DNA from 3 places in the Pseudoalteromonas sp. JC3 genome. Region 1 is predicted to be linked to each of the others. Evidence: predicted binding sites of a transcription regulator. Region 1 holds the regulator's gene; each other region holds the start of a gene.
The links. Region 1 encodes sigma-54, which starts transcription at its own class of promoters, with help from an activator protein. Its sites were predicted from a motif close to GTTGGCACGNNNNTNGNNT; they were not measured.
Positions count from the first base shown of each region.

Region 1 (10,721 bases):
TATATTTTCGAACTTAGCATGCAAAGTGTAAGTTTCACCGTTGCCGCTTAAGCCTGAGTTAGCCACCTTTAGCGCCAACATAACAAATGCAGCAATGCCCAATGCCACGAACAACCCAACTAAAATTTCTATTTTCCGTGTATTCATTTTTAAAACCTTTTAACTTGAGAACATAACCGCTGTTAATACAAAGTCAAAGCCAAGTACAGCCAGTGAAGAATGTACTACCGTCTCTGTCGTCGCTTTACTTATTCCTTCTGAAGTAGGAATACAGTCATAGCCTTTGTATAGCGCGATCCAAGTTACTAATAGTGCAAATACGAAACTCTTAATAAGACCATTTAAGATGTCTTGTTGAAACGACACTTGCGATTGCATAATTGACCAGAAGCTACCTGAATCTACGCCTAACCAATCAACACCCACCAAGTGTGCGCCTAAAATAGCGATCGCAGAGAATATCAGTGCGAGTAACGGCATACTAATAAAACCGGCCCAAAAACGAGGGGCAACCACGCGCTTAAGCGGGTCTATCGCCATCATTTCTAAACTAGATAATTGCTCCGTTGCCTTCATCAAACCGATTTCTGCAGTTAACGCACTGCCTGCACGTCCTGCAAATAAGAGTGCGGTTACCACAGGGCCCAGCTCTCTAAGTAAACTCAAAGCAACCAAAGGTCCAAGGCTATCTTCAGCGCCATACCCAACTAACACGGTATAGCCTTGTAATGCCAATACCATGCCGATAAATAAACCAGACACCATGATAATCAACAATGATTGATGACCAACCATGTAAAGTTGCTTTATCAACAGCGGCGTGCCTTTTCGGAAATTAGGTAAGCTACATAGCGCCCCAAAAAGCATTGTTGTGGCACGGCCAAGTGCGGCAAAACGGCTGAGGGTTTTGTGGCCTAGTTTTTGTAAAAAGTCGACCATACTCACTCTCCTTGCAACAGCGCTTGCTGATAATCTGGCGCTTTAAAGTGGAATGGCACAGGACCATCCGCAAGGCCTTGTAAGAACTGCTGCACTAATGGCGATTCGTGTTCAAGCATCTGTTCAGGGGTTCCCGTACCAATCACACCTTGTTCAGCAATAATAACGACGTGGTCAGCAATGCTCAGTACTTCGGTGACATCATGGGTAACTATCAGCGACGATAATCCCAACACTTCATTAAGCGACTTAATCAAGCGAACTAGAACACCCATGGAGATTGGGTCCTGACCTGCAAACGGTTCATCGTACATAATTAATTCAGGATCAAGTGCGATAGAACGCGCTAAAGCCGCACGTCTTGCCATACCGCCAGAGAGCTCTGCCGGCATTAAATCTTTTGCACCACGAAGACCAACCGCTTGAAGCTTCATTAGCACCACTAAACGGATTAGTTCTTCAGATAACTCGGTATGCTCGCGTAGAGGAAATGCCACATTGTCAAACACGCTCATATCGGTAAACAAAGCACCGCTTTGAAATAACATACTCATGCGCGTTCGAGCTTGATACAAAGCTGCTCGTGACATGTTAGGGATACTGTTTCCAGCAAAAAGAATATCACCGCTATCAGGCTTAAGCTGACCACCGATTAAACGCAGCATGGTGGTTTTACCAATGCCGCTCGGCCCCATTATTGCGGTAATTTTGCCTTTTGGTACGGAAAAGCTCATGTTTTTGTAGATGATCCTTTCACCCCGAGAGAAGGTTACATCCTTGATTTCTACAATTGACTGCGACAAGTCGCTCTCCAGATCCAGACTATATTCATCCAAGTATGATACTTTTTTTTCAAACAAGATGGAAAATCGTTTTGGTAAAATTTTGTAAGTAGTGAAATGTAACGGTTTGCTTATACTTTCCAGAGCGCTTTTGGTAGTATCTATCGAAATTTTAATCCTATTGGCTAGAGGTTCATGGTTTTATCGTTTGTTATTCTCATTCTTGGCTTTATTGCACTGGTTTGGAGTGCTGACCGCTTTGTTTTTGGTGCGGCCGCTCTTGCACGAAACTTTGGTGTACCAACATTAATTGTTGGTTTAACTATCGTGGCCATGGGTTCTTCAGCACCAGAAATGATGGTTGCTGCGCAAGCCGCTCTTGCAGATAAAACAGACACCGCCGTGGGCAATGCCATAGGTTCTAACATCGCCAATATCTTACTCGTTTTGGGTCTCACCGCGTTATTAAGGCCACTCTCCGTTGGCTCTGGTATTTTGCGCCGCGAAATGCCGCTGTTAGTCGTCGTTTCATTGGCAGCTTGGTATATCGTTAGTGATAACCACTTTAGTTTCGTAGAAGGTGTTTTGTTATTAGTCGGTTTCGCCGCTTTTCTTCTTGCACTTATCATTATCACCAAGCGTGGTGGTGGAGATAATGATGACCCATTTGTCAGTGAAGCCTGTGAAGAAGTGCCAAATAATATTCCAACTCAAAAAGCTGTTTTCTGGTTAATCGTGGGTATGATTTTACTGCCTATTAGCGCGGACTATCTCGTTGGCGCTGCGGTTGATATCGCCAAATATTTTGGCATGAGTGACCTGCTAATAGGATTAACCATTATCGCCGTTGGTACTAGTTTACCCGAGCTTGCTGCTTGTGTTGCTGGTGTACTAAAGAAGGAGGACGATCTAGCGCTTGGCAATATTATTGGTTCGAACATCTTTAATATATTGGCCGTGCTATCCATTGCTGGGATCATTAACCCATCCGTCCTCGACGCCAATATTGCGTCACGTGATATATTTATTATGCTTGGCGCGACACTGCTGCTTATCCTAATGAGCCTCAGCTTAACAGGTCAGCGCCGCATCAACCGCTTGGAAGGTGGCATACTTGTCGCAAGCTTCGTCGGTTATATTTACTACATCATTTAAGGAAGCCTTGTGACAACGAACCCATTTATTGATTCTGCAAATCAAGTTTTTGCTACCGAACTTGCAGCAATAGAAGAAGTGCAACAGTTTGTTGATCAGCAATTTGTAAAAGCCTGTGAAATTATGTTTGGCTGTCAAGGTCGCATCATCGTGATTGGCATGGGTAAGTCCGGCCACATCGGTAACAAAATCGCAGCGACACTCGCAAGTACTGGCAGCCCCGCATTTTTTGTTCATCCAGGTGAAGCAAGTCACGGCGACTTAGGTATGATCACCAAAGATGATGTGGTACTGATGATCTCCAACTCAGGGGAAACCCAAGAGGTGATCTCAATCCTACCTGTAATTAAGCGCTTAGGGGCCCCCGTTATTTCCATGACAGGCAACCCAAGCTCTACGATGGCTCGTAATGCGACGGTTCACCTTTGTGTTAAAGTATCAAAAGAAGCCTGTCCATTAGGACTTGCACCCACGGCAAGCACCACAGCTACGCTAGTGATGGGTGATGCGCTCGCGGTTGCGCTACTTGAAGCCAGAGGCTTTACGGCTGATGATTTTGCACTTTCCCACCCTGGTGGTAGTTTGGGAAGACGTCTACTGCTAACCGTTGCTGATGTCATGCATCAAGGGGATGCAATCCCTATGGTCAATAGTCACTGCACAGTCAAAGAAGCTTTATTTGAAATGTCCGCAAAAAGTTTAGGTATGACGGCAATCGTAGATGAAAGCTCGCAATTGCAAGGTATTTTTACCGATGGTGACTTGCGCCGTATTATCGAACAAAAGGTCGATATTCACACCACCCCAATCACGCAAGTGATGACGGCTAAAAGTACGACGGCACGCGCCGATATGCTCGCAGCTGAGGTACTCAATATTATGGAAACCAAACGGATTAACGGCTTGATTGTGGTGAACGAAAACAACATTCCGGTTGGCGCCTTGAATACGCAAGATTTACTTAGAGCGGGGGTGCTGTAATGCAATTTGAAGATTTATATCAGACGATTTCAACTGAAGCTTGGGAAAAAGCAAAACAAATCAAATTATTAATTTGCGATATTGATGGCGTATTCTCAGATGGCCGTATATACCTTGGTAACAATGGTGAAGAACTGAAAGCATTTAATACCAAAGACGGGTTTGGTATTAAGGCCTTGATTGATAGTGGTATCGAAGTCGCCGTTATCACAGGTAGACATTCACAAATAGTTCAGCAACGCATGACTAGTTTAAATGTAACTTATATTTACCAAGGTCAAGAAAACAAGTTAGTGGCATATGATGAACTGAAGACTAAGCTCAATCTTAATGATGACGAAATTGCATATATTGGTGATGATGGCCCAGATCTACCCGTAATGGAACGAGTTGGTTTTGCCGTTGCCGTCAATGATGCACATCCTCTTGTTAAACATATCGCCCATTACACGACCTTGATGCCAGGTGGCTTTGGTGCCGTGAGAGAACTAACTGATCTTCTAATGCTCAGCCAAAATCACTTATTGACTTCCAAAGGATCAAGTACATGACCGTATTGCGTGTCATCTTACTCATTGTTTTCGCTTCTTTAATGGTATGGATGTGGTCGCCCATGTTTAATCCATCAGAGGCGGATCCAGCAAAAGAAGATGAACCGTTAGCTAAACCCGATTATGTTGCAACCACGCTTCAGCAAACGACCTATAGTGAAAATGGCTTATTAAACTATCAGGTAACTGCTGATAAGATGGAGTTGTATCAAGATCTTGGCTTTAGTCACTTTGAAAAGCCCATTTTCACCTTATATAACGGTGAACAGAATTGGCAAATAAGCGCATTAGAAGCAACCCTATACGAAAACAACACCTTGATATTAGAGGGCAATGTGTTGGCAAAGAATTTAACGCCTAACGCCATGATCACGGATATCAATGCCGATAATGTAAGAGTTGAAATTAAGCAAAAATTGATGAAGTCGGAACACCCTGTCGTTATCAACGGTCCTAGTCTTAGGATCACAGGTAAAGGACTGCATGCGGATCTACAAAAGCAAGTGATCGAACTCATCAACCACACAAAGACAATTTATTATGACCAGTAAAATCATTAACAAACTAGTTTTCATCGGCTTGCTTGCAAGTTCTACTCTAGCAATTGCTGCAGAACAAAATGAAGTCATTATTGATGCTGGCCGTCAGCAAGCTCAACTGCAAAGCAACATCGGTATTTTTGAACAGAATGTTGTTATTATTCATGGCAACAGAAAGATAAATGCCGATCGCCTAGAGGTCCACCGTCGCGCGGAACTTGGCATTAACAAGCAACTGCTTGTGGCAACTGGCAGCCCTGCCACTTTTAGCGAACGTCAACCCGATGGCAACTTGCTAGAAGCCAAAGCAAATGAAATCCGTTACGACGTAGCGAAGGGAACCCTAGTGATTTCTGGTGATGCTGAAATCAATCAAACTGGGCAAAAAATCAATGCTCAAGTCATCACCTATGACATTGAAAAGCAATTGATCAGCGCTGAGCGCTCAGACCAAGAAGACTCTCGAGTAAGAACCATCCTTGTTCCTGTTGATGACAAAAAAGACGCTAAAGAGAAAAAAGCGCAGGAAGAAGGTAACAATTAATGAGCGAGCTCAAAGCAACTGGTCTAGCAAAGAGTTATAAAGGTCGTCAGGTCGTCAAAAATGTTGGTTTAAGTGTTCAGGCTGGCAGTATTGTAGGCTTATTAGGACCAAATGGTGCAGGTAAAACCACTACGTTCTACATGATTGTAGGGTTAGTACCAAGCGACAAAGGCTATATTCAGATTGATGACGAAGATATCACTTTGTTACCGATGCACAGCCGTGCACGACTTGGTATTGGCTATCTACCGCAAGAGTCTTCAATCTTTAGAAAACTCACGGTCTATCAAAATTTGATGGCGATTTTAGAAACTCGAAAAGACTTATCTAAAGTTGAAAGAGAAGCTGAACTAAACGAGTTACTGGATGAGTTTAATATTCAACACATTCGCGACTCACAGGGCATGGCATTGTCGGGAGGCGAAAGAAGACGAGTCGAAATTGCTCGCGCTTTAGCCGCAAACCCTAAGTTTATCCTGTTAGATGAACCTTTTGCTGGTGTTGATCCTATTTCGGTGTTAGATATAAAGACAATCATAGAGCACCTAAAAAACCGTGGTATCGGTGTGCTTATCACCGATCATAACGTTAGAGAAACACTGGACGTATGTGAAAAGGCCTACATCGTTTCACATGGTGAGTTAATCGCTGCAGGCACGCCAGAACATGTTTTGGCAGATCAAACCGTAAGAGATGTCTACCTAGGCGAACAATTCAAGCTATAGTTAAGACGTAGTATTAATAACTGTTAAAAAGGATTGTTAGAGATACATGAGGCAATCATTACAGCTGCGCATGGGGCAGCAACTTACAATGACTCCGCAACTGCAACAAGCCATTCGCTTGCTGCAGCTTAGTACATTGGATCTGCAACAAGAAATACAAGAAGCATTAGACAGCAATCCATTGTTGGAAGTGGAAGAAGGTGATAATACTGACGGCGAAAACGCTGACCAACACAGCCAAGAAAAGAGCCGTGCTGACGACAATCAAGATTCAGCCGATGAAACGCAGGTTAGTGACTATGAGATAGACTCAGATACCGCCATGAGCAAAGACACTGTGAGCGATGACCTTGCCATGGATGTCACTTGGGACGAGTATATGAGTGCAGCGCCTGCTGCAAGCTCAGGTCCACTTCCCGATGACGATAATGTTTATCAAGGGGAAACCTCTGAATCTCTCCACGATTATCTCATGTGGCAACTCGAACTGACACCATTTAGTCCAACAGATAGAGCTATTGCGATTGCGATTATTGAAGCGGTCGACCTGTCAGGCATTCTAACACTGTCTTGCGAAGACATTTTAGAAAGCATTAATGACGAGAATAGCGAAGAGCCTATTGAGCTAGATGAAGTCGAAGCCGTACTCAAACGCATTCAGCTTTTTGACCCTGTCGGTATCGCAGCGCGTAGTTTACAAGAATGCTTATGCATTCAGCTCAACCAATTCGCCCCAGATACCCCATGGATTGCCGAAACAAAAATGATCCTGACAGAGCATATCGACTTGCTTGCCAGCCGTGACTATCGAACTTTGGCTAAGAAAACGCGCCTTAAAGAAGCCGATCTCAAAGAGGTCATGACGTTAATACATAGCCTTAACCCAAAGCCTGCGGCAAGCATTATTCATGAAGAGCCTGAATATGTGATCCCTGACGTATCGGTGAAAAAAGTAAAAGGTCGTTGGGTCGTAGAGCTAAATCCTGATGCTATGCCTAAAATAAGAGTAAATGACCATTACGCTGCGATGTCTAGAACGGCGAAATCCAGTACGGATAGTCAGTTTATTCGCTCACATTTACAAGAAGCAAAGTGGTTTATTAAAAGCTTAGAAAGCCGAAATGATACTTTATTAAAAGTTACCAATTGCATTGTGCAACAACAACAGGCATTCTTTGAACATGGCCCCGAAGCAATGCGCCCTATGGTGCTAAATGATGTTGCTGAAATGGTTGAGATGCATGAGTCCACAATTTCCCGTGTGACAACACAAAAATACATGCATACACCTCGGGGAATATTTGAGCTGAAGTATTTCTTCTCTAGCCATGTAAGTACGGAAAATGGAGGTGAGTGCTCTTCTACAGCAATTAGAGCACTTATCAAAAAGCTGATAGCTGCAGAGAATACCGCGAAGCCATTGAGTGACAGCAAAATTGCAGATATCTTAGCTGAGCAAGGAATTAAGGTAGCGAGACGTACGATTGCAAAATATCGTGAATCCCTAGCCATTCCACCGTCAAATCAGCGTAAAAGCTTGATATAAGACGTAAAACCCAAGAAGGAAAAATGCTTATGCAACTAAATCTAACTGGTCGCCATGTAGAAATTACTGACTCATTAAGAGACTATGTCACCAACAAGTTTGCGAAGCTAGAAAGGCACTTTGATCATATCAATAATGTGCATGTGATCCTTGATGTCGAGAAACTAGTACAAAAAGCAGAAGCAACATTACACGTAAACGGCGGCGAGCTATTTGCATCAACAGAGCATCAAGATATGTATGCCGCAATTGATGGCCTTATCGACAAGCTAGATCGTCAAGTTATTAAACACAAAGAGAAGCTCACTCGACACTAAGATGAAATTAAGTGAATTAGTGAACAAGGACTGCAGTAAAGCTGCGGTCCTTTTTAATAGCAAAAAACGTATTTTAGAATACATCAGCGAACTGGCTCATAGCCAAATTCCAAATACCAGTCAGCATGCTATCTTGGACGCCTTAATGGCGCGAGAGAAATTAGGCAGCACAGGGATCGGTAAAGGCATTGCCATTCCCCATGGTCGACTTGAAGGTTTGGATAAAATCCTTGCAATGGTGCTTGTCAGCGAGCAAGGGATCCAGTTTGAAGCCATAGATAAGCAGCCTGTCGATATTTTTGTCGCGTTCATCGTACCTGAAGGTGATAATCAACAACACCTGAAGACCTTAGCGGCGATTGCTGATACACTCAAAGACAAGTCTTTTTGCAAAATGCTTAGGCAAGCAAAAAGTGATGATGAGTTATATGCAGTGATCCAAGGTGAACTTGATGAGTGATGAAGAAAAAGGACTCGAGCTTATCATTATCAGTGGCCGCTCAGGCTCTGGTAAATCTGTAGCGCTTCGAGTATTGGAAGACTTAGGCTACTATTGTGTGGATAACATTCCAGTCAATTTGCTGCCGTCTTTAGTCCGCAGTGTTTCGGACAATTATAATAAAATTGCAGTCAGTATTGATGTTAGAAACTTACCTAAAGAACAGGACGAGTTTAATGACATTCTTGAATACTTACCAGGCTTTGCCAAACCTACCCTGTTTTATTTAGACAGTGACGATCAAACCCTGATAAAGCGCTTCTCAGAAACACGACGTTTGCACCCTCTTTCACTGCATAATCTTCCATTAGATGTTGCGATAAAGAAAGAACGGGAATTGTTAGACGTGCTGATCACTCGCGCCGATTTTCTCATTGATACTACAGGCCTGAGCGTTCATCAACTTGCAGAAGATATCCGCGAAAAAATCTTAGGTAAAAAAGACAAACAACTCATTATTACCTTTGAATCTTTCGGCTTTAAACACGGCATCCCAAAACAAGCGGATTACGTTTTTGATGCGCGCTTTTTACCCAACCCACATTGGGAGCCTGAGCTTAAGCCGCTAACTGGCTTAGATCAGCCAGTTAAAGACTATTTGTCGAGTCACAGCATCGTGCAAAAGTTTACTTGGCAGATCCAAACCTTCGTACAAACTTGGTTACCACACTTAGAGCGTAACAATCGCAGTTATCTAACGATCGCAATAGGATGTACAGGTGGGCAACATCGCTCGGTATACTTAGCGCAAACCATTGGTGAACGTTTTGCTAAAACCCATCCCAACGTCAAAATTCGTCACCGAGAGCAAGAGGGTTAAATGTTAGAAGATACGTTTTTAATCCAAAACAAACTCGGCCTGCACGCTCGAGCAGCGACGGTTCTTGCGCAATTAGCAACCCAATTTGATGCCGACGTGACCTTATATCAAGGAGACAAAAGTGCTGCTGCTGACAGCGTACTAGCGCTGTTGTTACTTGAAAGCAGCCAAGGGAAAGAAGTCCGAGTGGTTTGTGAAGGTCCTGATGCTCAGTATGCACTAGACGCCATTGGCGGACTGATAGAAAATAAGTTTAATGAATCCGAGTAATCGTCAGTAAAACAATAAGGCCTGATTCATTTACTCCCTGCTAATCTCCCCCTCCTCCGTAACCAAAGTGGTCTAATAAGTCTCTCATAATTAAGCGTAAACCTTGGTAGTTCCTAATAAACTGAGTTACACTGTAATACCAATTTAGGTTTCTTTCGTGCAATAAAGCTAGTTGCCGGAAAATCCTACTTTATCGTTGCGTACACCTTTAACGTGTATTAACGATAGCAACCCACCAGCAGAAACAACACGAATAAAATTCAAATTAAGAAATTGATTTCTGCGATAAAATAAATGAATAGGGTTAACTTAGTCACGTTAGCCACCATTAATATCAAAAAGGATGCCTATGCCTGAAGTATTTGAACAAGACTACACACTGGAACAACTCCAAAAGGTAACTAACGCCTTAAACAGTGGTCAGTTTGTTCAAGTTAGGCGTATGCTCGCAGAAACAGCACCTTGTGACACTGCACTGCTTTTAGAATCATCCCCTCATAAAGTTCGCTCTATGCTGTGGCAGCTTGTTGACCCAGATATCCAAGGGGATGTCTTAGAGGAACTGTCAGAGGACGTAAGACTTGGGATCATCGCCCAGATGGAGCCGGAGCTAATTGCCGCCGCTACAGAAGACATGGACGACGATGACCTTGGTGATGTCCTAAGAAGCCTGCCTGATACCGTCTACCAAGACGTTATCGGTGCGATGGATAGCCAAGATAGAGAACGTGCGACACAAGCTTTGTCCTACAAGGAACACTCTGCCGGTGCGCTAATGAGCACCGACACGGTCACTATTCGACCCGATGTTACCTTAGAAGTTGTATTTAGATATCTACGCCTTAAAGGCGAATTGCCAGACGGCACAGATGAGCTATATGTTGTCGATAAAGACAACTGTTTCTTGGGTGCCTTACCAGTCAATACCTTATTAACTAAGTCTCCTGACAGTATGGTTCGAGATTTGATGGATGAAGATAAGGAAACGATCCCTATCTCCATGGATGAGTCTGAAGTGGCGCAGCTTTTTGAGCGTCATAACTGGATCTCAGC
Region 1 covers NZ_CP127855.1:413,714-424,434, reverse strand. The annotation lists gene mlaD (outer membrane lipid asymmetry maintenance protein MlaD) at 1-147, opposite strand, end outside; gene mlaE (lipid asymmetry maintenance ABC transporter permease subunit MlaE) at 160-939, opposite strand; gene QSH61_RS01775 (ATP-binding cassette domain-containing protein) at 942-1,742, opposite strand; gene QSH61_RS01770 (calcium/sodium antiporter) at 1,917-2,876, shown strand; gene QSH61_RS01765 (KpsF/GutQ family sugar-phosphate isomerase) at 2,886-3,857, shown strand; gene kdsC (3-deoxy-manno-octulosonate-8-phosphatase KdsC) at 3,857-4,408, shown strand; gene lptC (LPS export ABC transporter periplasmic protein LptC) at 4,405-4,959, shown strand; gene lptA (lipopolysaccharide transport periplasmic protein LptA) at 4,949-5,491, shown strand; gene lptB (LPS export ABC transporter ATP-binding protein) at 5,491-6,216, shown strand; gene QSH61_RS01740 (RNA polymerase factor sigma-54) at 6,263-7,762, shown strand; gene hpf (ribosome hibernation promoting factor) at 7,792-8,079, shown strand; gene ptsN (PTS IIA-like nitrogen regulatory protein PtsN) at 8,081-8,539, shown strand; gene rapZ (RNase adapter RapZ) at 8,532-9,398, shown strand; gene QSH61_RS01720 (HPr family phosphocarrier protein) at 9,399-9,668, shown strand; gene mgtE (magnesium transporter) at 10,018-10,721, shown strand, end outside.

Region 2 (10,721 bases), 1.4 Mb from region 1:
CATCAGTCAAGCCTGGTTGGTCAAAGTTGGTTGTTGCACCCGCATCATCTTGCTCGTTATCTGAGCGTACGAAACCTTCATTATTACCCCAGCTATGCGCCCAAGTATACGTTAGATCTAACATCCAACCATCGCCCCAAGCTTTGCTAAGGTTGATGTCAACTGCCCCATATTGACGCTCTGACTCTGGATAACCTAGGTATGAAGCTGGAATAGTATACTCTTGGTTTGCTAGCGGTCCATCACCATCAGGGTCAGTCGCAAAGGTTACATCTGAACCAGGGTTGGTTAGCACATAGTAATGGAAACCATCACACACTGTACAACCACTGCCAAACTCAGCTTTTAAATAGTCGTCAAAGCCTTTGTCAACCGCAATGTCCTCAAGCGAGCTACCAAGATTACGGTAAGTCCCTTTAACACCTAAGCTCCAATCATCATCAAGCATCATCTGAAAACCTAAAATAAATTCATCTTGATACATAGGATCTAGGTCTTGATTAACGGTTTCAGCGGTGTTTTTCAAAGTACCATCTGCTAGTACCAATAAGCCACCTGTCGCTTCACCTAAAATTGGCTCTTTAGAAATATCATCGGCGATACCAAGTACTTCAAATTGCTGGCGAGTATAAAGCTCATCACCTGCCATACGAACGTTTGTATTCGTTGCAACCGGTAAGAAATAGCGGCCAAAATTAGCAAATACTTTAAACTCACCTTCCCCGTATGGGTCCCAACTTAAACCAACTCGAGGAGCCCATTGGTCGCTCACATCAATAAACTTTTCACCTGCTTTATTATAGTTTTCAAAGGTTTCGTTTCTTAAGCCTAAAGTAACAGTTAGATCGTCAGTGACAGTCCACGTATCAGTAATATAATAGGCTGAACTATTGGTTTCAAAATCACCGATATTGCGGTATATCTCTTTACGTACTGACGTACACGATGAAGGGTCTCCTGCACGTACAGCGTCCATATCCGCACAGCCTTCGTAACGATATGAAGCACCGCCAGCACGCTGTGTCTGGTTAACCGCCTCTAACTCTTCTCTATCAATACCAAAACGTAGAGTATGATTATCCGTCACATACCAATCAAAATCTAAGCGGTAAGCTGTTCGTTTATCTTCTTCCAAGCTAGGTGTACTTAGTGCCCAATCACCCAGATCAGTACTAGAGAAGCGCTCGTATACACGTGGATACTCACCAAAAGGTGAACTACCTGCGTTAACGTTACTGTAGTTTGCTTCATTTACACCATACATTGCGCTCATTGTGAATGTATCAGTCAAAATACCTGTATATTTGAATGAGTAAGTTTTACCACCACGCTTTTGAGTGTAGTCTCCTCGACGAGAAGTCGTTTTGTGCGCTTTTGAATCCCAGTTATATTTCACACTATCAAGATCACTTGAGCTATCCCACCCAGTAAACTCAATAATGTGATCATCTGTAATGTAATAATCTAATTTAAGAGCAAGGAACAAATCGCCTGATTCACGAACGTATTTTGTTGACTCCTCTGCGTAATCAGAATCACGTTCGTTATAATTAGCAAGGCCAAAGAAGAAAAGTTTATCTTCTATCAACGCACCACCAGCGTACAGTGTATATTCGTTTTTACCTACTTTTCGTTCTTCTTGGTCACGGTGATAAATATCCGTACCATAAAGAGCTTCACCTTCCGCCGAACGATAAGCCTGAGGACTAGTCTCGCGCAGTGAGCTTGGCTCTAAAACTACCCCGCCACCGTACTCAAAAGTATTGCTACCGCGACGTGTTGTGGCATTAATTACACCACCCGTTGAGCGACCAAACTCGGCAGAGTAACCACCTGTTTTCACCTCAAAGCTATCGTAAAAGTCAAACGGAACATCTGCACCACCTAGACCATTACGGAAGTTTGTGACATTCATACCGTTAACATAGTAGCTGTTTTCACCTACTGATGACCCACCAAACGAAGCGATATTACCGAATGATTCATCACCTTTTGTCGTGCCTGGTGCTAACATTGCAACTGAGGCAATATCTCGCGAAACAGGAACTCGAGCAAGGAACTCTTGGTCGACAATAGTCACCGCTTCACTGGATGCCACATCTATCGAACTAATGCGAGATCCTACAACCTCAATCACTTCAGTACCATTGCTAGAAGTAACAGAGAGTGGAATATTTGTACGTGTACCCACTCTAACATTTACATCTGTTTGCTGGTGTAATATTTGGCCATTCTTTTTAACGGTTACATCATAGGTACCCGCTGGCAACAACGGGAATCGGTAACTACCGTTATTACCTGTAGTAACTACACGCTGCAGTCCAGTATCTTTATTAAGTATCTCAATAGTAACGCCTGATACTGATTCTCCCGCAGTGTTCTCTACAACACCGTATAGAAACCCTGAAGATGTGGCGTCGGCTGCGATCGCGGTACCTGAAACCAAGGCACCAACTACAGCCAAAGAAAGGATATTTCTTTGAAATGTCTTCATTATTATATTTCCTTTGAACATTGTAATTGTTATATGTTCAGTTTCTGTTCCCTGAACGGAAATATACTATGACAAACAAGAGAATAATTAAAGATTAGTTTACAAAAATACTTTCAAGTTCCTAAATTACTAACAACCTGGTCTGGGTTCAAACATACTCTCTCTAATAGGTAGCTGTAATACAGGACCACAACTCGGAGGCGACTGCTTACCCGTTTTCGGATTGATAAAGGCCCAGCGAATGGACTTTGGACGCTCATCAACAATCGCTTGTGGATTCAGCGGCTTGAGATACCGAATATAAAGTTCAAGCGCTCCTTGACTGCCCGTTAATCCCGTTGGCTTATTATCATCACGGCCAATCCAAGCCACGGTGACCGTATTTTGGTCAAAACCTGCAAACCAGCTATCTCTTAAATCATTACTAGTCCCCGTTTTCCCTGCAAGTTGAATTGAGGGGAAGTGAAGGTTAAGACGTTTAGCAGTGCCTTTTTTAGTTACACGCTTCATGCCATATTTCGTCATGTATACCGCATCGCTGTCTAGCGTTTGGTTTTTTTGCACGGGATGTTCGTATACCAGCTTACCCAGTGAATCGGTGATCGCCATGACACTAGTCAACTCGCTCTGCTTACCATCTGCAGCAAGTGTGGTGTACGCCTGTGCAACATCAAAACTGGATAACTCTAACGCGCCCAACAATAAAGAAGGATAAAGTGGAATCGACTTAGAAACACCAAGGTCATTCAAAGTTTGCGCGACTCGATTCACACCCACATCCAAGCCAAGGTTTACTGCTGGAATATTGATACTATTGCTGAACGCTTCAAACATTGGTACTTGGCCTCTGAATTTATGATCAAAGTTCTCTGGAGACCAAACTTTACCTGAACCGTCAGTCACTTCGAGTGGACTGTCATCAAGTAGCATACCCAAATGGTAGTTTGGATTCGACAAAGCGCTCAAATAAATAGCGGGTTTAACCAGTGAACCTATATTGCGCTCGGTGTCTAATACCCGATTAAAACCTGAAAACTTCAACTGGCGACCAGCAACTAACGCCGATACGCCCGCTTTTTCAACATTAACTGACAGCATCGCGGTTTCTAGCTCTTCCGTTTTGAAACGGCGCTCTAAGTAAGGTAAGCCCTTTTTAACAGCATCTTCCATCGCCGTTTGCTTTTGTAAATCTAGGTAAGTAAAAATCCGAATTCCAGAGTCGACAATGTCATCATCAGGCACCAGTTTCTTTAACTCGCGATTCACCAACTCCAAATATCCAGGATAAGACTGCATACGGCTCGCTTTTAAAGGCTGTACATCAATCGGCCTAGAGAGCGCCGCGCGATACTCAGGGGTTGTGATGAGGCCATTTTCCACCATCAACCTTAAGACTAAATCGCGCCTTTCCATTACCCGCTCAGGATATCGTCTTGGGTTATAAAAAGACGGTCCTTTAACCATTGCAACTAACATAGCGACTTGGTCAAACTCAAGCTCGTCCACTGGTTTACCAAAATAAAAATCGGCCGCAAGCCCCATACCATGAACGCCTTGATTATAGGCTTGTCCCAAAAACACTTCGTTTAAATAGGCTTCAAGGATTTCATCTTTGCTATAACGGAAATCTAAAATCAATGCGATGAATGCTTCATTCACCTTGCGGATTAAGGTGCGATCTCTGGTGAGATAAAAGTTCTTTGCGAGCTGTTGCGTAAGCGTACTGCCACCTTGCACAGTTCGCCCCGCTTTGATGTTGGCATACAGCGCACGCAAAATAGACAGCGCAGAAACACCATGATGTTCGTAAAAGTCTCGATCTTCTACCACCAGCAGTGTTTCTTTTAAAATATTAGGGAATTTATCGAACGGAACAAACTCTCGGTCTTGGCGCGATTCATTGCCGATCCGAGCAATCTGCACCGGCTCTAAGCGAGCGCCGGCTAAGCGCCGACCTTGATTATCAACAATATTGGCAAGCTTTTTACCAGCAAAATTAAGCGTAAAAATACGCGCCACTTCTGGGCCATCGTAGAATTCGAACGCGCGACGATGGATGGTGATTGTGCGACCTTGAACGATATATTGACCGGTACGGCTGATACGATTTACACGAGAATAGTTAAGCCGCTTCAGCTCCCACAGCACTTCATCCTCATTAAGGAATTGATCGGGGAAAAACTGCATCGATCTGGCATAAACCTGAACGGGAAGTTCCCACTTATTGCCCTCAAACTGCCGGCTTATTTTGGCGTCTAAGTAGATGATATAGATTGCAACAAGGAATATCGCCGCAATAGTCCCTTTCCAAAAGAAAGACCACAACGTGCTCAGTACACGGCTTTTAACTCTTTGCATCTTAGAACCGTTTTGCTGGGTATTGTTTTTACGCGAAGTGTTCGCTTTGACGTTTGATTTGTTGGCAGGTTTTCGTTTCTTTTTATCCGTCATGACCCAAGTAAAACTAAAAAATGAATCGCAAGATGGTAGGGTAACCTAAATTAACAACTGCTGAAAGTAGAATAATATATATAAAGAAAAGTGAGCCCTGTTGGACTCACTTTGTTTAGACAACGAGAACTTTACAATATTGACTGAGAGCCAAATTGGTATTATTGTCCGCGAACTGTCACGAACTCGGGATAGGCATCTACGCCGCAATCATGTTGATCCATACCGCTTAGTTCTTCTTCTTCGCCAACGCGGATCCCCATGCTCGCTTTCAATACACTCCAAACAATATAAGAAGCAATGAAAACAAAACCTAAAATAGTGATAAGTCCCACAGCCTGACCTTGGAAAGTAGCGTCTGAGTTTGAAAATGGCACCATCATCACACCTAGCGCACCACATATACCGTGAACAGAGATAGCACCGACAGGATCATCAATTTTTGCCTTATCTAGTGCAACGATACTAAACACCACCAATGCACCGCCTATGGCACCGAGAATAAGCGCTAATACAGGTGTTGGAGAGGCAGGCTCAGCGGTGATGGTCACTAAACCTGCTAGTGCACCATTAAGTACCATAGTTAAATCCGCCTTGCCCCACATTAATTTACACACCAACAGTGCAGCAACCGCACCTGCCGCCGCCGCCGCATTGGTATTTAGCATGATTTGGCTGACCGCGATGGCATTTTCTTTGTCGGCAAGGAACAGTTGAGAGCCACCGTTAAAGCCAAACCATCCCATCCACAAAATAAAGGTGCCTAGTGTAGCCAGTGGCATGTTGGAACCAGGAATTGGGTAAATCTCACCATTTTTGCCATATTTTCCTTTGCGCGCACCAAGTAACAGAACACCCGCTAGTGCCGCAGCAGCACCGGCACCATGCACAATGGCTGAACCGGCAAAGTCAACAAAGCCAAGCTCAGATAAGAAACCACCGCCCCACGTCCAATAGCCTTCTAACGGGTAGATAAAACCAGTTAACACCACACAAAATGCTAAAAACGCCCACAATTTCATACGCTCGGCAACAGCGCCAGAGACAATTGACATAGCCGTTGCAACAAATACCACTTGGAAGAAAAAGTCGGATTGCAGTGCATGGTCGGCATCATCAGCTGCACTGCCAATGAGCGCACCGAGACTTGGTAAAACCCCACCTTCGGCATTATCGACATACATGATGTTGTAACCAATAAGCAGATACATAGTACAAGCAATGGCGTACAGTGCGACGTTCTTGGTAAGGATTTCAGTGGTATTTTTTGAGCGTACTAATCCCGCTTCAAGCATAGCGAATCCGGCAGCCATCCACATAACTAAGACACCAGAGATCAAAAAGTAAAAGGTATTTAATGAAAATTTTAGTTCTATTATTGTATTTTCCATTGTTCGGCTCCCCTTAAATGGCTTCTTCATCAAGTTCGCCGGTACGGATCCGAACAACTTGGTCTAAGTCGTAAACAAAGATTTTTCCGTCACCAATTTTTCCAGTGAACGCAGCCTTTGTAACCGTTTCCACAACGCGCTCGGTGTTTTCGCTTAATGTCGCAATTTCTATTTTTATTTTTGGAATGAAATCGACTTGATATTCTGCACCGCGATACAGTTCGGTATGACCGCGCTGACGTCCAAACCCTTTAACGTCAACAACCGTCATACCTTCAATCCCTAGATCGGCTAACGCTTCACGTACCTCATCAAGCTTAAATGGTTTTATTATTGCACTTATCATTTTCATGCTGAGTCCCCTTAGGACAGTTGATCCTGTTGTATGCAGTAATCCAACCTTTATGCCAAATTTTTTATTCCTTAATTAACAATGAATTAAAGTGAGAGGTGGAATTTCACGCATAAAAAATGCACCATCTAGGTGCATTGATATTAAGTCTGAACTGAATTGGTGCATAAACACCCAAATAACGAAAAGCTAATGCGCGATAACGCAATTTCGTTGTTTGTCCTTCGCTTTGTAGAGCGCCTTATCTGCCTTGCGCATTACTTCGCTTAAACTCTTTGATTGGCAAGCCGCGAGGCCAATACTGATGGTGCAATAATGCTTACCCTCAGGAATTTTGAATGCTTGCTGTGCAAGGCGCTCTCTAAAGTCTTCTAGCATGTGCTTTGCCATCTTCATATCTGAGCTTGGAATAAGCAAAGCAAACTCTTCCCCACCGATACGTGCGACAATGTAGTGACCAAATGCACTACGCAGTAAATCAGCAACTTGTTTAAGTACATCATCACCGCTTTCATGGCCATATTGATCATTAATAGACTTAAAGTGATCGAGGTCTAACAATGCCAATATATGCTGGCTCGGTTTGTTCTTGATTAAACGCTCTGCTTGCTGACAAAAATAGCGGCGGTTATAAAGCCCTGTTAAATAGTCTCGATGCGCATATTCTTTGATTTCTGCGATCAAATTGAGCTGTTCCATCGTCTGCATGATACGACAATGAAACTCTTCACTCATAAAAGGTTTTGCCAAAAAGTCATTGGCGCCGTATTTGATAAACTTTGCTGACAAACCATGACTTCCTGCGCCAGACAGACCAATAATCGCCAACTCATCTCGTCCACGACTATTACGAACGGATTTTACCAACTCAAAGCCATCCATCGTCGGCATCGCAAAGTCCGTCAGCAGTAGCTTAATTTCATGGTCAGATAGCAACATCTCCAATGCCTGTTCGCCATCTTGCGCCTCAAGCACTGTAAATAATTGCTTTTCAAGCATCTGCTTCATTACCGCGCGACTGATCACAGAATCATCGGCGATCAGCGCCTTGCAACCTTGGTTTCTCAATAGTCTAGATGCTAACTTGACCGCGTATAGGTATGAATCGCGGTTATCTTTAATCACATAATCCACCACACCCATTTCAAGCATTTGCTGGCGGCTATATTCATCTATTTTTGAGGTCAACACCACGGTGGGTATTTTGTGGCTAAGCGTGAGCTGCACGACCTCTGCGTCCATCGCATCGGGCAGCGTTAAATCTACCAGCGCCAATGTATATTGGTGCTGTGCTAAGAAGTCCTTACTTTCCTTGAGGGACCAAGCAAAATCGATTTCGACATCTAGATGCTGAGCAGCAAGGTGTCGCAATACCTGTTGTACGACTTTACTGTCTTCAACAATTAAAATTCTTTGCATGGATTGAGATCTCTTAAGTACAACGAGAAGCGCAGTGAAACAAGAATTTAACGAGGCTAAATACTTTATTACTACATAATTAAGTATTAAATATACGCGAATCTTGCACTAAAAAAAACCAAATCGGCTCAAATTCGTTACTTTTCGATAAACGAGGTTACAACAGCCTATTTTTCAAACCTGCCGTTTTTTTTGTTGAGTTTGTCTCAACGGCTTTGAATTTCAGATGAAATACTTCTTTAATGCAGACATACCTAATGCAATACCGAGGAAGCAATGAAAAAACTACTACCACTATTGCTCATGAGTTGTGCCCTACTCTCAGCACCAAGCATAGCTGAGGAGCACAACCGCGCAATTGAGATAGATCATAAAATAACAACTGAGCATAGAGCCGAAATAAAAGGTGAACGTATTAACTACACCGCGACAACAGGCACGCAGCCGGTGTGGAATGAAAACGGCGACGCAGTTGCAACGTTGCATTACACCTACTACAAGCGCACAAAAATCAAAGATATGAGCAAACGTCCGCTGCTGATCTCATTTAACGGTGGTCCGGGCTCGGCTTCCGTGTGGATGCACATTGCCTATACTGGCCCAAGAGTATTAAAAATTGATGACGAAGGATATCCACTGCAACCTTACGGCTTGAAAGACAACCCATATTCAGTGCTAGATGTTGCCGATATTGTTTATGTAAACCCAGTCAACACAGGTTATTCTCGCGTACTCAAAAATGCTGAAGGTAAATATCCGAGTAAAGCCGAACAAACAAAGATGTTTTTTGGCGTCAACGCGGACGTGAAGTACTTAGCCGAATGGCTCAATACATTTATTCATCGCAATGAGCGTATGCTTTCTCCTAAGTACCTGATTGGTGAGAGCTACGGCACGACTCGAGTGTCAGGTCTTGCGCACGCGATGCAAAACAATCAGTGGCTTTATCTCAATGGCGTGGTGTTGGTATCTCCTACAGAAATCGGCATTAAACGAGAAGGTCCGGTTGAAGTGGCAAACCGTTTACCGTATTACGCTGCCGCCGCTTGGTACCACAAAGCGCTGTCTTCTGAATTGCAAAATAAAGATTTACTCGAAGTACTTGCAGAGGTTGAACAATATACGGTTGATCAGTATCTTCCCGCACTCGCCAAAGGCGCATTTATCAGTGCCCAAGAAAAGCAAAGTGTGACACAGGCCGTTGCTAAATATAGTGGCTTAAGCGAGCGCTTTGTAGCTCAAAACAACCTAGATATTCCTACTGCCGCATTTTGGAAAGAGCTATTGCGTGAGCGTGGCTATACCCTAGGTCGGTTGGACTCACGCTATCTTGGTATTGATAAAAGAGATGCAGGTTCTCGCCCTGATTATTGGCCTGAGCTGACCTCTTGGTTGCACTCATTTACGCCAGCGATTAATCATTACTTCGCTACAGAACTCAACTATAAAACCGATGTAAAATATAATATGTTTGGTTCAGTTCACCCTTGGGATAGCAGCGATAATAATGTCGGTGAACAATTACGATTAGCGATGGCACAAAACCCTTACCTAAACGTGATGATCCAGTCTGGCTACTACGATGGCGCAACGAATTACTTTGATGCCAAGTACAATATGTGGCAACTCGATCCGAGCGGAAAAATGCGTGATCGCTTAAGCTTTAAAGGTTACCGCTCCGGGCACATGATGTACCTGCGTCATGAAGATTTACAAAAATCGAACGAAGATCTCCGCGACTTTATCTTAAAAACAACACCCAAAGCAGATCAGTCAGCGCTTTACTAAATTCCCAACCCATTGTGGCCGCGCAAGCGGTCACTTATCTTAATGCTCACCGGGTTGTAAAAATTTCCTTTTATCCTTCTACAGTTACCTATAATCTAGATATACTCAATACTATCTCTCTACAACTTAGGCACGCACCATGAACGAGCAGTTTAAAGTCGTCTTCGTTGGCATGGCCGACGGTAAGGATCAACAAAGCGCCGCTATCGCGATGGCAGACAGGTTGAAAACCTCACCCTCAAAGATCCAGCAATTTTACGCTGGCAAGAACTTGTTTGCTCCTGCAGATAAAGCCAAAGCGCTAAAACAGGTAAAATTACTTGCAAGCGCGGGGATCAACGCCAAGCTACAAAGCCAAACAGCCGCTACCCCAACTAACGCGGATCAAGAGCGCGTATTTGAAGCGCTGGATTACATCACAAGCAGTCTAATACGTATCGAAGAGCGATTAGAAGAACTTGAGCAACGCGTAGCACCAACCGCTCATACTGAAATTGAAGATACAACTGACGAAGAGTGGGAGACGAAGGAGCTATTCGATGAGCTGGACTTTGAGCCTAGCCCTCCGGCTAAATCTAAAACTTGGCTATATTATCTGCTCGCTGTATTAATTATTTTATTTATTCTGCTTGGTGTAAGTTTGTTTTTCCCTGAGTGGCTCGCGTTAGAATGAATAAAACTAATAACAACATAAATAAATCTCAAGTTACTCGTGCTGATTTGAGAAAAATGATTAGAAACGCAAGAAACTCGCTATCAGCAGAGCAACAGAAGACAGCCGCGGCACATCTCAACATTAATTTTTTTCAACAAATAAACCTCCCAA
Region 2 covers NZ_CP127855.1:3,326,338-3,337,058, forward strand. The annotation lists gene QSH61_RS14415 (TonB-dependent receptor) at 1-2,494, opposite strand, end outside; gene mrcB (penicillin-binding protein 1B) at 2,624-4,945, opposite strand; gene QSH61_RS14425 (ammonium transporter AmtB) at 5,107-6,336, opposite strand; gene QSH61_RS14430 (P-II family nitrogen regulator) at 6,350-6,688, opposite strand; gene QSH61_RS14435 (GGDEF domain-containing response regulator) at 6,878-8,107, opposite strand; gene QSH61_RS14440 (S10 family peptidase) at 8,384-9,895, shown strand; gene QSH61_RS14445 (hypothetical protein) at 10,035-10,568, shown strand; gene QSH61_RS14450 (5-formyltetrahydrofolate cyclo-ligase) at 10,565-10,721, shown strand, end outside.
Region 2: the regulator sigma-54 is predicted to act here: its motif matches at 6,730-6,748, upstream of QSH61_RS14430 (P-II family nitrogen regulator).

Region 3 (10,721 bases), 1.4 Mb from region 1:
ATAGACGATCTTGAGGTTTATTGAACTTGAGGAAGTGATCAAGAAAGGTCTCTTTGAATGAAGTCTCTTCTTCATTATCAACTCGAGTACCATGATAGCAAAATAGTCCATCTTGCTCTTCCACGCTGTCAACACGTAGTTCCCACTCTTCAACATGGCGGATCACATCGCCTGGGTTGAATACAACTCGAGTTACAGGCGCTTCCTGTACTGAGTAAACACGGTTTTCTCCGCTAGCGGGAAATAAAATAGTCACTTGACGCCCCTCAAGTGCCACTATTGTACCTAATCCCAAATCTGATTCCGTATCACTGATCCAGCGCTGACCTAAGGAAAAATTCATGGTTATCTCGTCTATGCAGAAAAAAGGCGGCTATGTTACCTATTCATGTCGGTTTGTTCAATACACAACAGTGACTCAAGCCTTTATTTATCAAGCGCTGACGCCTTTTCTATTTAGTTGGCATGGCAATCGCTAACTAGTTGTTTTTTATAAATATGCAAGTTGGATTTTCTACTGTCATAAAAGCGACTTTTGCGACAAATAGACTAAACTTGAACTATACCCAAAACATAATTAACCGCAGTGTTGTGTATTGGGTATAGCATAATAATCTGTAAACAACAGGAATGCGCTATGGTAAAACAAGACAAAGACCATAAAGTGTACGTGCTCGACACCAACGTACTTCTCCATGAACCACTCGCTTACCTTTCCTTCCAAGAACACGATGTTGTGATTCCCATGACTGTCCTTGAAGAACTCGATCACATTAAAGATCGAAAGAGTGACGTGAGCCGAGACGCAAGAGTTGCCATTCGTGGGTTAGATGATGTGCTTCGCGATGCAACACCAGAGCAAATGCTAGAGGGGGTAGCGCTACCAACATTGAGGATAGAAAGTCACCGAACGCCTTGTTCAGGTAAATTGATTATTGTAAACGATCACTTGTTTCCTGATTCCATCTCCGGGTTACCCGGCAACGAAAATGATCACCGCATTATTAATTGTGCGGTACATTTGCAAACTCAGTACAGCGACAAAAAAGTGGTGCTGGTTACCAAAGACATCAATATGAGACTGAAAGCGAAAGGCGCTGGACTCAAGTATGTTGAAGATTATCGTACCGATCAGCTGATTGACGACATTGCGCTTTTAACCAGTGGCTTTAAAAAGGTTGAAGGCGATTTTTGGCAAAATGTTGGTGAGTGTCAAACGCAGCAGGAAGGGCGATACACGGTTCATGATGTGCCAAAATCACTCGTACCAGATGTGTTCTGTAATGAGTATCTGATAGATGATACTAATCACTTCGCAGCTCGGGTTGTGGGATACGATTCTGAGCACATTCGATTAAAAGACTTAGGCGTTGAACGTTTGATGCACCGTCAAGCATGGGGAGTGAAACCGAAGAATATCAACCAAGGTATGGCGCTGGATGCATTACTTGATACTGACATTGAGCTGGTGATATTAACAGGACCTGCGGGGTGCGGAAAAACCTTATTGGCGCTTGCCAGTGCGCTTGAAATGATCATCGAAAAAGGAATTTACGATAAGGTAATTGTGACGCGAAATACGCCTGAAATTGCAGAAAGCATCGGCTTTTTACCCGGCACGGAAGAAGAGAAAATGGCCCCTTGGCTTGCGGCAATCACAGATACCTTAGAAGTGCTTCACAAACACGATGAAAGCCCAGTGACTAGCCGAAACTATATTATGGAAAAGGCGAACATTCAGTTCAAATCGGTGAATTTTATGCGTGGCCGAAGTATTCAAAATGCGGTCGTTATTTTAGATGAGAGCCAAAACTTAACGGCATCACAGTTAAAAACCATCATCACTCGCTGCGGTGAAGGGACTAAATTGATTTGTACGGGAAACCTCGCCCAAATTGATAGTAATTATCTCACCCCTGTGACATCAGGGTTAACCTATATTGTCGAGCGCTTTAAAGACTTTGAAGGTAGTGCTACCATTAACTTAAACGGTGTAGTACGAAGCCGCTTGGCAAGTTTTGCTGAAGAAAATTTATAACTTGCCTTGAGCCGACTGGCTCGTTACTCTTTTGCTAACACTGTGTGCAAACGGGAACGAGCCAGTAAATGGATGCGACAAAAGAATTTTTACCACTAAAAAGTTACCGAAAGGGAATTTTAGTGGCGGTAATAATACCCATCCTACTTGTCCTCGTCTTAGCTTACCATCTCTATCAAATTAAACTCGAACGCCAGTACAAAGTACGTTTTGGTCAGTATGAATATGTTTCTCAGCAGCTGAAACAAGAGTTTTATGCTGCACATGTCGTTCTTGATAGTATCGCCGTTAACCTAGCGCAGCCCATTTCTTTTCAAAAGCCACCAGAGTGGTTAGAAGATATAGAGCAACACCCTGAACATTATTATCATGCGTTACCAAACAATGGTGGAGAGATTGTTGGTCGTGGGCAAGTCAGTGAAGCGCTTTTTGCCACTAAACGATGGCAAACCGTATTATCGCTTAATACCGCTTTTGATGCCGCACTCGCATTGCAAGGTGGATTGTATGCGGTCGCATACATAGAAGATGATGGTTTTGCGTATGTTAAGCGTCGAGATGCGTCAAGCAGCCATTTCATCACCCGGTTAGTTCAAGGTAAGTTCGAACCCGACTTTAGCTTGGGCAATATAGTCGTTGGTCCACCCGTGAAGTTTTTCGATAGACAAATGTTTGCGCTCGGCAAGAAACTATCAACGGTGGATAACGCTCATGTATTGATGATCTATGATAGCGATATTATTGATAGGTGGTTGTTAAACATCGGCTCCTTAGACGGTACGATGGAATTTAAAAACCAAAGTGATGAGATTATCGCGGGGGAACGCTATGATCACGACCACGATGGGCTTGTAAACTCATCAGCACCTTGGCAGTACGGACTGCACTTTATTGCAAAACCCGCCAAAGAGCCTATTAGTTTAAACTATCATGAAAGCTATGAGCAGTTTGCCGCTCCGCTACAGCGGGAGATCTTGCTCGAACTTGCACTATTACTGTTTTTTATTCTTTTTACCTTTGTGACTATTGTATGGTTAAGCGGACAAGTATTTGTCCGACCTCTAAAGCATTTTGTGAATTATCTATCTTTGCAAGAGCATACACCACAAGCCACTTTAAACTATCCTATCCCCTCAGAATGGCAACCTTGGTTTATACAAATCAAACAGGTGGTGGAGCAAAAATCGCGCTTAATGCATGCCCTTAAGCAACATAATCAAGAACTAGACGACGAAATTAAGCGTAAACAACAGGCATTAAAGCAAAGCTTTGAGGCAAAAGAGCGTCAAGCTGCTTTGCTAAATGCAGTGCTTGACTCTGTGCCCGATATTATCTATTTCAAAAATATAGACGGTTCATTCATAGGCTGTAATCGCGCGTTTGAAGAGTTTATGGGGGTTGATAAGTCGGATTTAGTTGCGAAAACACAACCTGAAGTGACATCTGGATTAACCATTTTACTTGAGCAAGAAGCGGCGATGGAGCGCTCGCAAGAACAAGTGGCAACTAATTTTGTCCTTGGGGCAAATACCTACTTTTTGACTATCACGCCATTGAAATCGGAAACTGGAAAGCTCATCGGTTGTTTGGGGGTTGCGAGAGATATTACTGCCGCACAAGAGGCATATAATGCCCTAAGAGACTCTGAAGAAAACTTTAGGGCAGCGACTGAGTTTGCACCTAATGGCGTTATTCTAGCTGCGATCAGCGGTAAAATTTTGGAGATGAACAAGGCTGCCAAACGTTACTTATCACTTGATAAGAATACCGGAGAAAAGCAGCTGGAACGCTTGTTTGATGAACAAAACTGGCAAGAGCTGAAGCCTGTCTTGGCTGGGCTATTAAAAGAGCAAAAGAAAGTCGTTGAGCACATGATTTCACAGTCGGGTAAGCACCGCTGGTTACAATTGAGTATTTCTTTAGTTTGGGATAAAAATAAGCGCCCTAAGTATTACGTGATCCATATTCAAAATATCACTGGTCTGCTGTTAGCGAAGCAAGATGCTGAGCGCGCAACGCTTGCCAAAAGCCGCTTTATCGCGAATATCAGCCATGAAATTAGAACGCCAATTAATGCCATATTAGGTCTGGCGGATATGATCAAAAGTGAGGCGCTGACTCGAGTTCAGAGTAAAAAATTGCAGCAGCTTTCTGGGGCTGCAAACGAGCTGCTTACCATGCTCAACAGTATTTTAGAGTTTGCCAAAGTAGAAAGTCATCAAGGCACAATTCAATACGAGACATTTCAAACCTGCCATGTATTTACCACGATAGAATCACTGATTAAGCCTTTATGTATACAAAAAGGCTTGGAGTTTGAGTTACAGGTCGACCCTCAAGTTTGGCCTTACCTTTACAGTGATGAAGATAAAGTAAAGCAAATCTTAGTAAACCTACTTGGTAACGCCGTAAAGTATACCAACCATGGTAAGGTGGGTCTGAAAGTAACGTTAACTAATGATAGAGCTGCAAAACAAACCATAAAGTTTGCTGTTTGGGACACTGGCGTTGGGATCAAATCGCAAGAAATTGAACACCTTTTTGATGCATTTACCCAAGGTGATGAAAGCTTCACACGTCGTCACGAAGGCATTGGTTTGGGGCTTGCGATTGTGAAGCAAGAAGTTGCACTCTTAGGTGGCGATATTGCGGTTAACTCAACCCCGAACGAAGGAAGCTGCTTTTTCTTCGAATTGGTGCTAGATAAAGGCGCTTGTCCAGTTGTGGATAGTCACAAAGAAGTTTACTGTCTCACCACCGAAGCACATAGCTTACCAAGCTATTTTGCAGGTCTTGCGGAACCTTTATCTGTTGAGCGATTGCACGGGATGCATGCTCAGCTCGACAAGTCTATTGTTGTTATTCCACCAGAAGCAGCACTTGACCCCGCTTATACGCTACCTGGAAATACCGCATTACTACTGCATTGTGAAGGGGAGTTTCCTGAGCAAAGTAACCATATTGCGCTTAATCAAAGTGTGTTTTACCAATCAGCTTATACTTGGCTTGCTGAATTTGCCCATATGACGCAAACCGTCGACAACGTGTGTATGCAGGTTGCCGGTGCACTTTGCTTGGTGGTCGACGATAACAACTTAAATTTAGATATTACTGAAAATATGTTGAAGCAGAATGGTATTTCTACCGTAGGGCTCCAAAGCGCCGAACATATTGAGGAAGTTTGTCGCTCACTGCAACCCGATATCATCCTGATGGATATCCATATGCCAAATATTGATGGCTATCAAGCGACCAAGCAGATCAGAGCCGTGTGGTCTGAAACTGAGCTTCCCGTTATCGCCTTGACCGCCAATGCAAGCAAAGAAGAGCGGGCGAAAGCCACAGCCGTTGGTATGAATGATTATTTGGTAAAGCCGATCAATAGCACACAGGCGTGCAAGGCATTGGCAAGTAATATTTTCCAGTCAGATAAAACAGAAGAAATCTTTTTCGATTATGAGTTTGCTTTATCACAAATGATGCAAAATGAAACGTTTTTGCAAACAATGTTAGATAAATTTGCTAAACTTTGCCATGATTACCTAGAACAGGTTGCTGAAATAGAGCAAGGTTCAGCATTATTCGAGTTAGCACACGGAATTAAGGGCGCAGCTGCTGGTCTGGGTTTTAAGCGACTGGCGAAAGTTGCAAAAGACCTTGAAACGCAAAGCAAAACGATCACAACAATAACAAATCGCACTGACTTGGATGTGTTAACAAATGCACTTTCACAGGTGGTGTGCTTTATCGAGCTAAAAAGGTAGCGTCATAAGATGCAGCAAGCTGAGCACATTTTTATTATTGATGATGACCCAATAAATAAGATGGTCCTAAGTAATACATTAGGTGACGGCCATCGGTTATCCCATAGCACTGACGCTAAGTTATGTATTGATGAACTAAAAGTAAGCAAACCAGATCTTATTATTTTAGATGTGTTAATGGCTGACGGCGCTGGCTTTGCTGTTTTAGAGTGCCTGAAAAAGGATGCGAGCACTTACGGTATTCCCGTTGTCGTGATCTCCGGTAGTGTGAGCTTTAAAGATGAAGCACGAGGTTTGGAGTTAGGGGCTGTGGATTATATTACTAAACCCTTTAACCCTTTGATTGTAAAAGCCAGAATCAAAAACCATTTAGCAATAAAAAAGAAAAATGATCTGCTAGAAAAGCTAGCCTCTATCGATGGTTTAACAGAGTTGCCCAATCGCAGGTATCTAGATGAAGCGATGAAATCAGCTTTAGAGAGCGCAAAAGCTGATGGCAGTGGGTTTACCGTAATGCTGGTTGAGGTGGACTATTTTAAAACGTTTAATGAGCATTATGGCTATATGCATGGTGATGACTGCTTATTTAAGGTAGCCAAAGCGCTAGAAGAAGCCGCAACCCGACGTTCTTTATTTATTGGCCGTTTTGACGGTACCCGTTTTGCGTTGGTGCTAACTCAGCATAATATCGACATAATTAATGAAATAGCAGAAGCGTTGCACGACTCGGTTAACGCGTTAAAAATCCCCCATATTGCCTCACCCATATGTGCGCATGTGAGCGTTAGCATTGGTGCAGTTCATATTGAAAATCACTGTAGTAATGAGCTCGGTGAGCTGATCAAAATGGCCGATAGCGCACTTGCCGTTGCACAAAAACAGCAAAGTACGGTTTTTATTAAAGTGTTATAAATATATAAAGCCATATGCGGGGGCTAAAGCATATCCGCATTATTCACCATCCTTGGTGCGATAAAGTCTTACTGAATTTGCTTTAGTGCGTTGTCGCCAAAGCCAACCAGTTGGTTGTTTTTGAATACCAATGGCGTGCACTCATCTTTTGTTACTTTGCCGTCTGAGTGTTTGCTGTTGGTTGCATAGTACAGCACTTGATAGTTGTCGCCGTCTTTTGACACCAACTCGCTAAAGTCAGGAGTTGCAAACATGTCTTTTACTGATGAGTAAGACGCGCCCATTTCAAGGTTAGCAATCTTTTCACGATTTTTACGCTGTTTATGTTCCCAGTTAGACGAGTTGTATTCAGAAGCCCAACCGTGTTCTACTTCACCGTCGGATACAGCAACGATACAGCCTGATAATAGAGTAGAGCTAAGCGCAGCCACTAACATTAATTTTTTCATTGTTGTTTTCCTTTTTAATTTTGTTGCTGAGCAAGTAATGCAAACAGCCATTTATTTTTTGCTTGAATTATCACAAGAGTTGCAAACTCTTTGCCAACTAATAAAGTTTATAAATATCAGTTTGTTGTTGTTTTTTAATCAGTTTGTGGTTGATGGTTTTCACTAACTTTTAGCGATATCACTCACTAAAACAATAATCTAGACCACTCGGTTTCTCGTTGTGCCTGCCACAAAACTTTCAATATTAATGGCAATTTCGCCGACTAAACGTTCGATGGCTTCTTTACTTGCCCATGCCGTATGCGGTGTTAAAAGCAAGTTTTCCCCTTGGTATTGAACAAGTGGGTTGCTTGCTTGGGCCGGCTCTTGAGTGAGGACATCCACAGCAGCACCAGCTATTTGCTTGTTAGTTAGCGCATCCACCAGCGCTTGCTCATTGACTATTCCGCCTCTCGCGGTGTTGATAAGATAAGCATGATTTGGAAGTAGAGCGAATTCAGCTCTCGAAATCAGGTTTTCTGTTTCAGCGGTAAGCGGGCAGTGAATCGATACAATATCCGCAATCTGCAGTGCTTCTTCAAAAGCCATTCGTCCTGCTCTAACCTCAGTTACGCCCCTACGTTCGGCAACAATTACCTGAGCTCCAAATGCTTGTGCGACTTTTGCAACGGCTTCTCCTAACGTTCCATGGCCTACGATCACAAAGTTTTTGCCTGCAATTTCGTTGATGCTGTAGTCCAAGCGACAAAACATATCACTTTGCTGCCAAAGCCCTGCACGGCAGTCTTGCTGGTAACGATGAATATTTGTCATTAAGTTACCAAGCATAGTAAAGGTGTGCTGCACGACAGAAGGGGTCGAATAACCAGCCACATTAGCCACCGCAATTTGATGGGCTTTTGCGGCTGCCAAATCGATGTTGTTGACGCCTGTGGCCGCAACACAAATCAGGCGTAATTGCGGTAACGCCGCGATTGTTTGTTCAGTTAACTGTACTTTATTGGTGATGATGACTGCTGCATCTTTACAGCGTGTGATGATGTCCTCACTGGGTGTGGTGTCGTAAGACGTTAATGTGCCTAGTTTGGCAATGGGGGAAAGATCGGTTCCTGCAAGGGTTTTAGCGTCTAATACCACGATTTGCATTATTTTTATCCTTTTCTTGACTTTGGAGTTAACTCTAAGGTTTATACTTGTGATGTCGACTAGGATAATCTTCAGGACTTGGGAGTGTAAAGTGGTAAAGATTGGTGAGCTGGCAAAGCGGCTTAACGTATCAACTGACACGTTAAGGTATTATGAAGCAAACGATCTTCTACACCCTTGCACAAGGAGCGAGGGCGGGTATCGGTTGTTTGATGAGCAAAGTGAAAAGCAAATGCGCTTTATTCTTCGCGCGAAGGAAGTAGGGTTTAGCCTCAAAGAAGTGCAAGACTTGCTGAAGATAAAGTTTGAAAAGCATCAGCACAGTTGCGAAGAAGTGAAAACGCTGACTATCACTAAACGGGATTTAGTGAGAGCGCGGATCGCTGAGTTACAAAAATTTGAACAATCATTATCGACGCTAGCAGAGCAATGCTGCGGCGGTAAGGAAGCGGCAGTGAGCTGCTCGATTTTAACGGCCTTGGAGGCTATCGATGAATGAACTGATAGTAAATTTTTGGCAGCTATTTTTAGTATCTGCCCCGTGGTTACTGCTTGGCCTAATATTGGCTGGGTTACTTAATGTATTTATTCCAAAAGATTTATTGCAAAAGCACTTAGGAAAAGAAGGATTTTGGACAACGATAAAGGCAGCGCTGATTGGGGCGCCTATGCCACTGTGCTCTTGCGGCGTTATTCCTGCTGCGGTGGGACTGAGAAGAGCGGGGAGCTCGAAAAGTGCGACAACCGCATTTTTAGTCTCAACGCCTGAAACTGGAGTGGACTCTATCTCAGTTTCTTATGTACTACTTGGTCCTTTTATGGCGATAATTAGGCCAATTGCGGCTGTGGTTAGCGCAATTGCGGCCGGGTTACTCGTTGGCAGTGAGAAAGATGATAAGCCTGTGCCACTAAAGCACCTTAATACCTCAGAGGAACCAAGCGCGACTAGCGGTTGTTGTGACGCTAATCATCACTCAGAGCCAAAGCCTGCTGAAAAGCATCACAGCCATGATAGCTGTTGCGCCAGCGCTAAAGTGGAAACCGCAAAAGTAAGCTCAAGCTGCTGTGCGCCTGCAAGCCCGCAATTAGCAATGGTAGGGACGAATATGTCTTGTTGTGATACTACGGAGCCTACCGTAACCAGTTGTTGCGATTCTTCATCAGCCACGACAAGCTGTTGTGAGCCAGCTCCTAAGCCTAAAAATCAAGGGGCTTTTGGCAAAATTATGGAAGCTGTTAAGTTCAGCTGTAATCAATTACTGTCCGACACCGCAGTTTGGCTACTTATCGGTTTATTCTTTGCAGCGTTAGTGCAAACCTTTGTGCCTGAGTCTTTCTTATCTCAGTGGGGCGACGGTATTATCGCCATGCTAGTGGTTATTCTTATCAGTATCCCAATGTATATTTGTGCGACCGCTTCAACTCCAATCGCTGCGGGTTTATTAATGGCAGGTGTGTCACCCGGTGCAGTATTGGTGTTTATGCTCGCAGGCCCTGCAACTAACATCGCCACAATTGGGGTAGTTGGTAAAGAGTTAGGGCGTCGTGCCGTGTTTGCCTACTTGGGCGGTGTCATCGGGGTTGCACTTATCTTTGGCTATTTAACTGATTACTTAGTCAATACTTATGGTTTTGTTGTAACGCCGATGATAGGTGAAGAACACGAAGTGCTACCACATTGGTTAACAGTATCGATGGGCGCATTATTAGCAGCACTCTTACTAAGATTAGCTATACTCAAATTAGGTAAAGTTGTTAGAAGATAAACTATTGTGGTACTTTTTACCGTATTACAATTGCATGACGCTTAAGCATTTAATGTTCCAACTTGGTATATCGCCTTGGTGGTCAGACATGAAATGCTTAGCGTCTGTTTATTTGACACGATAGAATGCGTTCCAGTATTCGTTAATCCGACAATTTGAGAAGTAGAGTGGATAAATACGCTGACATTAGACCGTATAATGATGATGAAGTAGTGCCAGCACTGGCACGTCTACTAGGTGATGATCAATTCATTGATGTGATCGCCAAATATAACCTGCCAGCTTGGTTAAATGCTTGGCCTGCTATTGCACGCCCACTCGTAAGAATGAAACTAAAAAAGAAGTGGGGAGATTTTTGTACGATTGAACAAGTACAAGATGAAGTGGCGTACTATCTGCAAATTTTAATCAATAAAACGACGTCTAAAGTGACTTATTCTGGCCTTGAAACATTAGACTCGAATACCTCGTATTTATTTATTTCAAATCACCGTGACATCGTATTAGACCCTGCACTTGTTAACTGGGGCTTGCATCAGCAAGATATGCGCACGGTGCGTATCGCTATTGGTGATAACTTACTGCAAGTACCTTATATCACTGAGCTTATGCGCCTTAATAAGAGTTTTATTGTAAAACGCTCGGC
Region 3 covers NZ_CP127855.1:3,357,990-3,368,710, reverse strand. The annotation lists gene rapA (RNA polymerase-associated protein RapA) at 1-343, opposite strand, end outside; gene QSH61_RS14560 (hypothetical protein) at 342-479, shown strand; gene QSH61_RS14555 (PhoH family protein) at 638-2,038, shown strand; gene QSH61_RS14550 (hybrid sensor histidine kinase/response regulator) at 2,107-5,802, shown strand; gene QSH61_RS14545 (GGDEF domain-containing response regulator) at 5,812-6,714, shown strand; gene QSH61_RS14540 (DUF3192 domain-containing protein) at 6,783-7,163, opposite strand; gene QSH61_RS14535 (D-2-hydroxyacid dehydrogenase) at 7,362-8,309, opposite strand; gene zntR (Zn(2+)-responsive transcriptional regulator) at 8,401-8,808, shown strand; gene QSH61_RS14525 (SO_0444 family Cu/Zn efflux transporter) at 8,801-10,075, shown strand; gene QSH61_RS14520 (1-acyl-sn-glycerol-3-phosphate acyltransferase) at 10,243-10,721, shown strand, end outside.
Region 3: the regulator sigma-54 is predicted to act here: its motif matches at 7,243-7,261, upstream of QSH61_RS14540 (DUF3192 domain-containing protein).